Regions from separate parts of the Nocardioides sp. GCM10030259 genome, predicted to be linked through region 1. Evidence: riboswitches for the same ligand, from Rfam matches in the RefSeq annotation. Region 1 holds a riboswitch; the other holds the start of a gene.

Region 1 (4,563 bases):
TGGTGTTCTTCCTCCTGCTGCTGGCGGTGCGTGGGCTCCCGTCGCTCGTCCTCTACCGCCGCGACCTCGCCGCGCGCGAGCGGGTGCAGATGACACTGCTGACCGCCACGTCGCTGCCGCTGCTGGTGGCGCTCTCGGAGGTGGGGCTGGCGAGCGGCGAGATGCTGCCCGAGAACGCCGCCGCCCTGGTCGGCGCGGGCGTCCTCTCCGTGATGGTCTTCCCCGGCCTCGCGGTCGCCCTCGACCGTCCTCGATCTGAGCACGACACGCGGGTCCCGTTCCCGCGCCGCGACGACGGCGAGACGACCCCGTCTGGACCGGCCTGATCGGCGCGTCATCCATTTGCGGTACGACGTCCGCGGGCGAGCCGGGACCGTCCCGGTCTTTCGGGATGCTGAACGGCAGGTGGATACTTCACGTTGTGGCCTCTCCCGGGCGACCGGAGGAGGCAACATGGGTACCCCCTTCTCGGGGACGAGGTCCCGACAACACTGGACAGACGAGAGCATGCGAACGATCCGAACCTTGAGGCTCCTGGCGACAGGGACGCTGGTCGCCGTGTGCCTCTCCGTCCCGGCGCACACTGCGGGCACGCTCGTTGCCGCTCCGGCCGAGGACGACACCACCGTCGACGCGCTGCCGGATCCGATCGTCTCTCCGATGCCCATCGTGCCGTCGCTCGACGGGCCGGTGGCCGCGGGCCGGATGGTCCGGCGGCCGGTGCTCGCTCGCTCCGCGGCGACCGACCCGGGAGTCGTGCCGAGCCTCGCGCTCTCGGCGTACCAGCGTGCCGCGGCCGTGATCGCCGAGGTCGACCCCGACTGCGGGCTCACCTGGACGCTGCTCGCCGCGATCGGGTCCATCGAGTCCGACCACGGACGCCACGGCGGCTCCGTGATGGGTGACGACGGCGTCTCCGACCCGCTCATCCTCGGACCCCTGCTGAACGGCGAGGGGGCGGTCGCCGCCGTCGCCGACACCGACGGGGGGCTGGTCGACGGCAACCAGCGCTGGGACCGCGCGGTCGGACCCATGCAGATCCTGCCGTCGACGTGGGCGACCATCGGCGTGGACGCCGACGGCGACGGCCTTCGCTCCGCCGACGACATCGACGACGCGGCCCTGGGCGCGGCGGTCTACCTCTGCGGCGCCCCCGGCGACCTCACCTCACCGCGAGGGATGCGCGTGGCGCTGCTGCGCTACAACCCGTCGACGTCGTACGCCAACGCGGTGGTCGATCTCGCGCGCGAGCTCGAGAACGGGTCCGGCCTGCTGCCGGGCCTCGACACCGTGGCGCTCGCGTCGCCGGTGCTCCCGGTGGCCGACCTCCTCCCCACCGGTCCCGAGCACGAGGGCCGCGACGGACCGAAGACCCAGCACGAGGCCGACGACCCGACCGAGGGCCAGACGGACGGCACGAAGGACGGCCCGAAGGGCACGGGAGGCCGGGGCGACCAGGCCGACGAGCCCGACGAGGCGGACAGGCCGGCCAAGCCCGACATGGACAGCAAGGGCGGGAACGACGGCGGCAAGGACGATCCGCGTCCGCCGTCGACGCCGGCGAAGTCGCCGGCGAAGTCGCCGGCCCCGGCGCCGCAGCCCGCACCGGACCCGGCTCCCGCCCCGACGCCGTCCCCGACTCCGACGCCCACCCCCGAGCCCGAGCCGGAGCCCGAGCCGGAGCCGGAGCCCGAGCCGGAGCCGACGACCCAGGTGCTCACCGGGGCGCTCACCAACCGCGGCACGGAGACAGAGCCGTCCTGGTACGTCGGTGAGGTCCGGGTGGATGTCGGCGATGCCGAGATGCTGGCGACCCAGGCGCTCGCGGACTTCGACGGCGACGGGACGACCGAGACCAACGCGATCGAGCTCGCCGGGCTCGTGGACACCGCGGTGACGTTCACCGCGTCGGTGCCCCCCGAGGGTCAGCTGCCGGTGGTGCTCCGGATCGGGGAGCTCGCCTACCGGAGCGAGTGACGGCGCTCAGAGCACCGTCTGCGTTCCGACCAGGGCGGTGATCGCCGAGGTCAGCGCTGTGCTGCCGGCGATGAACGCGCCCGTCCCCAGGACGCCGACCGCACGACGCGTGCGCGTGGCCCCGGGAGGGAACACCGCCGTGCGCAGGCGGGCCAGGCCGCTGCCGAGAGCGTGGAGGACCCGTCGTGCCCACGCGTACTCGAGTGCCAGCAGCGCGAAGCCGAGTGCGATCACCACGAGCCCGGGGCCGGGGAGCACCAGCATCGTGGTGCCCGCGAGGACGATGAGCGGACCGCCGACGGTGACCAGCACCTTGACGGCCACGGCGCGCACCGGACCGGCCTCGGACCACTGCTCAACGCGGGTCAACAGGGCGTGGGCTCGCGGTGAGAGTGAGTGCGCCATGATCCGAGGGTCCCAGCCCGGCCTGAGAGCGACCTGAGTCGCCGCCGGTTTGGATCCCTGCTCGCCCCGACCTACCGTCGTGGGGGTCCCGGCACTCCGGGACCGTCCGTCGTCACGCCGAGCCCTGTCCGGCGGCGGTCTGAACCGACAGCACCAGGACAGGGACGGGGGACCCACGTCTCCGGGTCGTCCGACGACCCTTGGGGTGCAGCCGCCACGGCGGCCGGGCACGACTCCGCCCGAACCCGACAGCTAACTCCGCAGGCGTCGAGGAGATCACCATGCGCATGCGCACTCTTGCGTCCGCGGCTGCCCTCACGGCGGCCACGCTGGCTCCGGTCGTCGCCGTCCAGGCGCCGGGCGAGGCCGCCACGAAGCGCACCTGGGAGCGGTTGGCCCAGTGCGAGTCCGGTGGCCGTTGGCACATCGCCACCGGCAACGGCTACTTCGGTGGCCTGCAGATCAGCCCGAGCACCTGGCGGGGGTACGGCGGACGCCACTTCGCCCGACTGCCGCACGGCGCCACCAAGGGCGAGCAGATCGCGATCGCCGAGCGGATCAAGCGCGGCCAGGGCTGGGGTGCCTGGCCGGCCTGCTCCTCGCGGATCGGCCTTCGCTGAGCCCGTCGTAGCTGTAACGGGGTGTTAGGGCGACTGCCGACCCGGTATGACGGGTCCGCAGCTGCCACAACACCCCGTTACAGCTGGTGGGCGACCCCGGACAGGCGTGGACGGGTCAGCCGCGCAGGCGGCCCATCCACTCCTCGACGTCGGCCGACGTGCGGGGGAGTGCGGCCGACAGGTTCGTCGAGCCGTCGGCCGTGACGAGGATGTCGTCCTCGATGCGGATGCCGATGCCGCGCAGCTCCTCGGGGACGAGCAGGTCGTCCTCCTGGAAGTACAGGCCCGGCTCGACGGTGAGCACCATGCCCTCGGCGAGCGTGCCCTCGGCGTACGCCTCCGGCGCCGCCTGACCGCAGTCGTGCACGTCCATGCCGAGCATGTGGCTGGTGCCGTGGAGGGTCCAGCGGGCGTAGACGCGGCTCTCCGGGTCGAGCGCCTCCTCGACGGAGACCGGCAGCAGCTTCAGGTCGGCCAGGCCGTGCGCGAGCACCTCCATCGCGGCGTTGTGGGCGGCCCGGAAGGGAACGTCCGGCCGCACCGCTTCGATGCCGGCCTGCTGCGCGGCGTACACGAGGTCGTAGAGGTCGCGCTGCAGGTCGGTGAAGCGGCCGTCGACCGGCAGCGTGCGGGTGACGTCGGCGGTGTAGAGCGAGCGGTTCTCGACACCCATGTCGAGGAGGACGAGCTCACCGGGCGTGATCGGGCCGGTGTTGTCGATCCAGTGCAGCGTGGTCGCGTGCTTGCCGCCGCCGACGATCGAGTCGTAGCCGATGTCGTTGCCCATCGCCCGGGCGCGACGGAAGAACGTGCCCTCGATCCAGCGCTCCCCGAACTCGAGGACCCGGTCCCACTCGCGGACGGAGTCCTCGAAGCCGAGCGTGGTGACGTCGCAGGCCTCCTGGAGCTGCGCGACCTCCCAGTCGTCCTTGACCAGGCGCAGCTCGGAGGCGACGCGCGCGAAGTCGGCGTCGCGGGTCTCGTCGGCCGCGACCATCCGGTCGACGTGGTGGGAGATCCCCCGCAGCACCCGGGTCTTGCCGGTGCCCTGCAGCGCATGGTCGAGCTCGTCGATGTGCCGGACCTCGACGCCGAGCGAGTCGGACATCTCCTTCAGCGACGGCCGGCGGCCGACCCACAGCTCGCCGTACTGCCGGTCGCGGAAGAACTCGTCGGTCTCGCGTGAGGAGCGCGGCCGCGCGTAGAGGACGGCCTCGGCGTCGGCGATGACCAGCACGGCGTCGCTGGTCTGGTTGCCGGAGAAGTAGGTGTGGGCGGTGTCGGGCCGGAACCGGTAGTCGGTGTCGTTGGCGCGCACCTTGAACGTGCCGGCCGGCAGGACAAGCCGCTCGCCCGGGAACGCCTCGGCCAGCCGCTGCCGGCGCTGGGCCGCGGGGCCGGCGACGTCCGCGCGGGGGAGGTCGAGCTCGCGGTCGCCCCAGCCCTCGCGCATGAATGCGGCGTACGCCGCCGGGACGGACGGGTCGTGGGACTCCGTGCTGGGCTCGGTGGTGTGGTCGCTCACGCCGCCACTGTACGCCGAGGGGACCGTCGCTCCACG
Region 2 (4,563 bases), on a different contig from region 1:
CCCGGCGGTCAGGAGCGCTCATGCGGCGAGGTCCGTCAGGTAGTCGCGCCACTCCCCGGTGAGTCCCGCGACGGTGAGGCCGGTCGTGGAGGTGAGCGCCGCGTCGACGTCCCGGCCGCGGTCGACGGCCCTGTAGAACGCGACGAGCGCGTCCTCCCCCGCGGTCTCGGCGACCAGCCGGCACGCCAGCCAGGCGCTTTCGTACGTCGCGCCGAGCCGGGGCGTTCGCGCCCCGAACGCCGCGGCGTCGGGCAGCGCGCGCGGCGGGCCGGACCGGCGTACTGACTCGATGATCTGCGCCGCCGAGCGCTCGATCGGCAGGCGGACGTCGCGCAGGGCGACGTAGTCGGCGAACCCCTCGAGCAGCCAGAGCGGCGACTGGCTGTCCCACGCGCCGGTCGCCACGTGGGTGGCCTCGTGCGTCATGACGACCTGCGCGCCGGTGGGGCGGAGCCCGCCGAAGATGTCGGGGTTGACGAAGACGTGCACGGCCGACTGCGGAGCGGCCGAGCCGTCGGCGGCGGTCGTCACCGCGGCGATCTGGTCGTAGTCGCCGTCCGTCGCGAGGAGCGCCTCCTCGAGCGCCGGGGCCGACTCCGGGACCTCGACCACCAGACCGCGGCGCCAGTCCGGCAGCACGCGGCGCACGGCCGGCGCGGAGGCCTCGGCGCGCGCCGCGTAGCGGTCGGCCTCCCCCGCGCCCTCGGCGACGAGCACGAGAGTCGAGGGCGTACGCCGTACGTCGACCGGGCCGGAGAGCCAGACCGGCGAGACCCGACGTACGCCGCCGAAGCCGGCCAGCGCGACCCGGTCGTCGTCGGCGACCAGGTGGGCGGTGACCTCGGCCCGTGCGGAGACCGTGTCGAACCCGCGGAACCGCCAGGTCACGTCGACCGCGGCCGTCCATGCGCCGTCCGAGGTCGGCGCGCCGTCGTCGTCGACGTAGCGCGCCGTGAAGTCGGTGACCCGCAGCGCCTCGGCGTTCGCCACCAGGTTGCCGAGCACGTCCGCGGCGCCGCTGTCCCCCGCGGGCGCGAGATCACGCGCGGCGTCGGCGTCGCGATCGCGCACGGCCTGCTCGAAGGCCGCCAGGGTCGTGGCCGCGTCGGTCGGATCGACGTCCGGCCGGGCGGACTGCGGCGTCGGCGCGACGTAGGTGTCGTCGCGGGTGGCCGCCCAGCCGACGAGGGCGGCGCCGACCAGCAGACACAGCGCAAGGCCGGCCACCCACCAGCGTGGGCGACCGGCCTGGCGTGGCTGATCGGGGGTGGTGCTCACCCGGGCATTCTGCCGTCAGGTGCCAAGAGCTGGATCAGCCGGGACGCACCGCGCCGGTGTACGGCATCGAGTTCACCGCGGAGACGACGACGCCGGTGCCGGGGTTGGCGGCGTGCACGATCATCCCGTTGCCGATGTACATGCCGACGTGGCTGATCGGGCTGTAGTAGAAGACCAGGTCGCCCGGCTGGAGGTCGCTCATCGAGATGTGCGGGCCGGAACCGTACTGCGCGCTCGACGAGTGCGGCAGCCCGACGCCCGCCTGCCCCCACGCCATCATCGTGAGGCCGGAGCAGTCGAAGGCGGACGGGCCGGCAGCGCCGTAGACGTAGGAGTCGCCGACCTGGGACATCGCGTAGGCGATCGCGGCGGCGGCGCGGCCGGAGGCAGGCACGTCGGACGGGACGCGCGAGACACCGCGGGAGAGGATGTCCTCGCGCTCCTCCTCCTCGAGCTCGTCGAGGAGGCTCTGGGCCTCCGCGAGCTTCTTGTCGACGGTCTCCTTCTCGGCGGCCAGCTTCTTCTCGATCTCGGCCACCTGGGCGGCGCGTCGCTCGGTCGCCTCCTGGCGGATGCCGAGCGCCTCCGCCTCCGTGGCGTACTTGTCGAACAGCTGCGTCTGGAGGTCGTTGAACGCCGACATCGTCGAGAGCTGGGCGAGGAAGGACTGCGGGTCGTCGGAGACGACGACCTGGCCGACCGTCGAGAGGCTCTCGCCCTCGTACTGACGCACGATCGAGTCCTGCACCTGGGCGCGGACGTCCTCGAACGCGTCGTCCTGGCGGTCCTGGTCGGCGCGCAGCGACGTGAGGTCGCGCTCGAGGTCCTTCAGCTCCAGGTGCGCGTCGTGGTAGCGCTCCTGGGCCTGCTCGGCCTCGTGGTAGAGCGTGTCGACGCGCTTCTGCACGTCATCGATGTCCGGCTCGGCCTGAGCGGGGGTCGAGGGCATGAATCCGACACAGGCGATCATGGCGCAACCCGACAGGACGGTGACGAGTCGCTTCCGGCTCTTCTGCACGAGCGGGCGGTCTCCTTTGGCACGTCGTACGCCTACCGGGTGAGCTGACGGATTCGGGCACGACATTTGCCCTACACCGGTCCGGTCCCGGCACGAGTGCCGTCGCCCTCCCGGTGATTCACCCCTGGTGACGGGCGGACCCGGCACCGATGGTTCCCCGGCTCCGGGTCCCCGACGGATCGAGAGCCCGGACTCAGCGCGGTGGCCGCCCAGATCCGACTGATCCACGTCCGGCCACCTGAGCGACTGAGGTTAACCATCAACCCCCTCGTCGCCAAACCCTTGATCGGCACAGGCTGGGTATTTTTGACGCGTTTCTGCCCCGAGGGCACCAATCCGGCCCCGAGAACGCCTCAGCTGTCACAGGGATCACACCAGTCACAGGGTCCGGCGTTTCGGGTCACGCCGACTCCACGTGCGGCGTGTCGACGGCCCGGACCAGTCGCAGGGGTGGCACCAGCCCGCCCTCCGCGAGCAGGTCGAGTGCCTCTCGCTCGTCGTCGTCGAACGTCAGCTCGGGTGGCGGGCCGAGCAGGACGGTGACCACGCAGTCGTGGCAGTGCAGCCCGCGGACCTCGCAGGTGTCGCAGTCGATTCTCGTGCTCATGCAGACGACGGTGACAGGGACCACCGACAGTGGGTCGTCAGCGGCTCATGAGCGCGATCAGCGCGTCCGGGTCGACGACCCGGGCCCCGTCGCGGGCGACGTCCTCGGCGACCGCCCGGTCGGCGGTGACGACCACCACGACTCGCCCCGCGGGCTCGACGGCGACCAGGTCGCGGACGACGTCGTCCGCGATCACGCCGCGCGGGCTGTAGAGCACCCGGACGCCGCGCGGTGCGACGACCGGCGGGCGGTGGTCGGTCTCGGCGGCGTCGAAGACCAGCGTGGTGTCGGCGCCGGTTCGTGCCACGAGCGCGGCCAGTCCGCCGGCGAGCCGGTTGCGCTGCGCCTCGAGCGACGAGCTCGGCCAGGCCCGCTTGCTGACGTTGTAGCCGTCGACGACGAGCCGCGACCGGGGCATCGCGAGCAGCTGCTCGAGGAGGGCCGGGTTGCCCGCGTCGAGCGCGCCGGCAGCGCTCGTCGTACGCGACCCGGACGCCGCGACCTCGGCCTCCACGCGGTCGGCCGGCGCGCCCTCGACGGTGGGCAGCGCGAGCTCGCGCCGCAGCCCCGAGGCGGCGTCGATGACCGTGTCGAGCAGCAGCTTCGCCCGCAGCGTGACCTCGTCGCGGTCGGACCGCGCGACCCGACGCGCCTGGGTCTCCTCGGCTTCGCGGCGCTCGACCTCGGCGCGGAGCCGGCGGTTCTCCTTCTCCAGGTTCGTGACGCGGTCCTCGACCTGGCCACGCAGGGTGGTGAGCTCCTCGGTCGCCCGCTCGGCCTGGGCGCGGGCCTCCCGCTCGGCCGCGCGGGCCTCACCGACCTTGCGCCGCAACGAGGTGTGCTCGGCCTTGTGCTCGTCGGCGCGGGCCCGCTGCGCCTCGCGCAGCTCGCGGACGGCCTGCTCGGCCTCGGCCAGGCGGGAGCGCAGCCGGGTGAGCTCGCGCTCGCGATCGTCGCCGGCGCCCTCCGCGACCCGCTCGACGCGGCCGGCGAGCAGCTCGTCCCACCCGTCCGGGCGGACCAGCCACAGGCGGGCAGCCACCGACGCGTCGTCCCCGTCGTCGGGCTCCGGCCGGGCGGCCACCTGCACGCCGACCCGCTCGCGCAGCTCGTCGTCGTCGAGCGCCGCGACGATCGCGCTCGCCCCGAGGCGGGCGCGGCGGGCCGGGGCGAACGACGCGACCCGTCGTACGGCGGCCGGCAGCGACGGCACGTCCGGCAGCACCTCCGCCGTCTGCGCGACGACGCGGGTGCGGACCGGCTCGGGAAGCCCGGCCAGGGCCAGGGGCTCGGGGGTGGACACGACGACTCCGTCAGCTCGTCTCGAGTGGTGTCTCGAGGGGTGCAGCGTCGTGCCGGTCGACGACCTCGATGGCGTCGGAGCGCCCGCACCAGCGGCAGGTGACCTGCTCGACCGACTCGGCGAGCAGCCGAGTCTCCTCGACCCGGTGGTCGCCGGCGAGGTCGAAGTGCCAGAACTCGGTGGTGCGGCGGGTGCTGGTCACGTCGAAGCGGGTCAGGTTGCCGCAGGCGCCGCAGCGCCACCGCTGCCCGGCGTCGGGGATCGTCACGGACATCGCACACCTCCTGCCCCACGAGATCAGCGTGGTGCCCCACCCTACGGTGGGTGCCCCGCGCGCCGCCGCCGGATTGTCGGTGG

What was found. A riboswitch is a leader RNA that binds a small molecule or an ion and turns the genes downstream of it on or off. The one in region 1 is predicted to bind cyclic di-AMP.
Region 2: another riboswitch for cyclic di-AMP. It lies ahead of ACFQQI_RS11050 (NlpC/P60 family protein); the one in region 1 lies ahead of ACFQQI_RS06720 (transglycosylase family protein).

The regions. Positions count from the first base shown of each region.
Region 1 is NZ_JBHTDF010000005.1:453,377-457,939, reverse strand. It holds gene ACFQQI_RS06735 (cation:proton antiporter) at 1-326, shown strand, start outside; gene ACFQQI_RS06730 (lytic transglycosylase domain-containing protein) at 526-1,977, shown strand; gene ACFQQI_RS06725 (PGPGW domain-containing protein) at 1,984-2,382, opposite strand; cyclic di-AMP (ydaO/yuaA leader) riboswitch at 2,518-2,664, shown strand; gene ACFQQI_RS06720 (transglycosylase family protein) at 2,664-3,002, shown strand; gene ACFQQI_RS06715 (aminopeptidase P family protein) at 3,118-4,527, opposite strand.
Region 2 is NZ_JBHTDF010000009.1:15,461-20,023, forward strand. It holds gene ACFQQI_RS11040 (M48 family metallopeptidase) at 1-22, opposite strand, end outside; gene ACFQQI_RS11045 (hypothetical protein) at 19-1,278, opposite strand; gene ACFQQI_RS11050 (NlpC/P60 family protein) at 1,313-2,227, opposite strand; cyclic di-AMP (ydaO/yuaA leader) riboswitch at 2,310-2,505, opposite strand; gene ACFQQI_RS11055 (hypothetical protein) at 2,697-2,903, opposite strand; gene ACFQQI_RS11060 (NYN domain-containing protein) at 2,941-4,206, opposite strand; gene ACFQQI_RS11065 (hypothetical protein) at 4,217-4,480, opposite strand.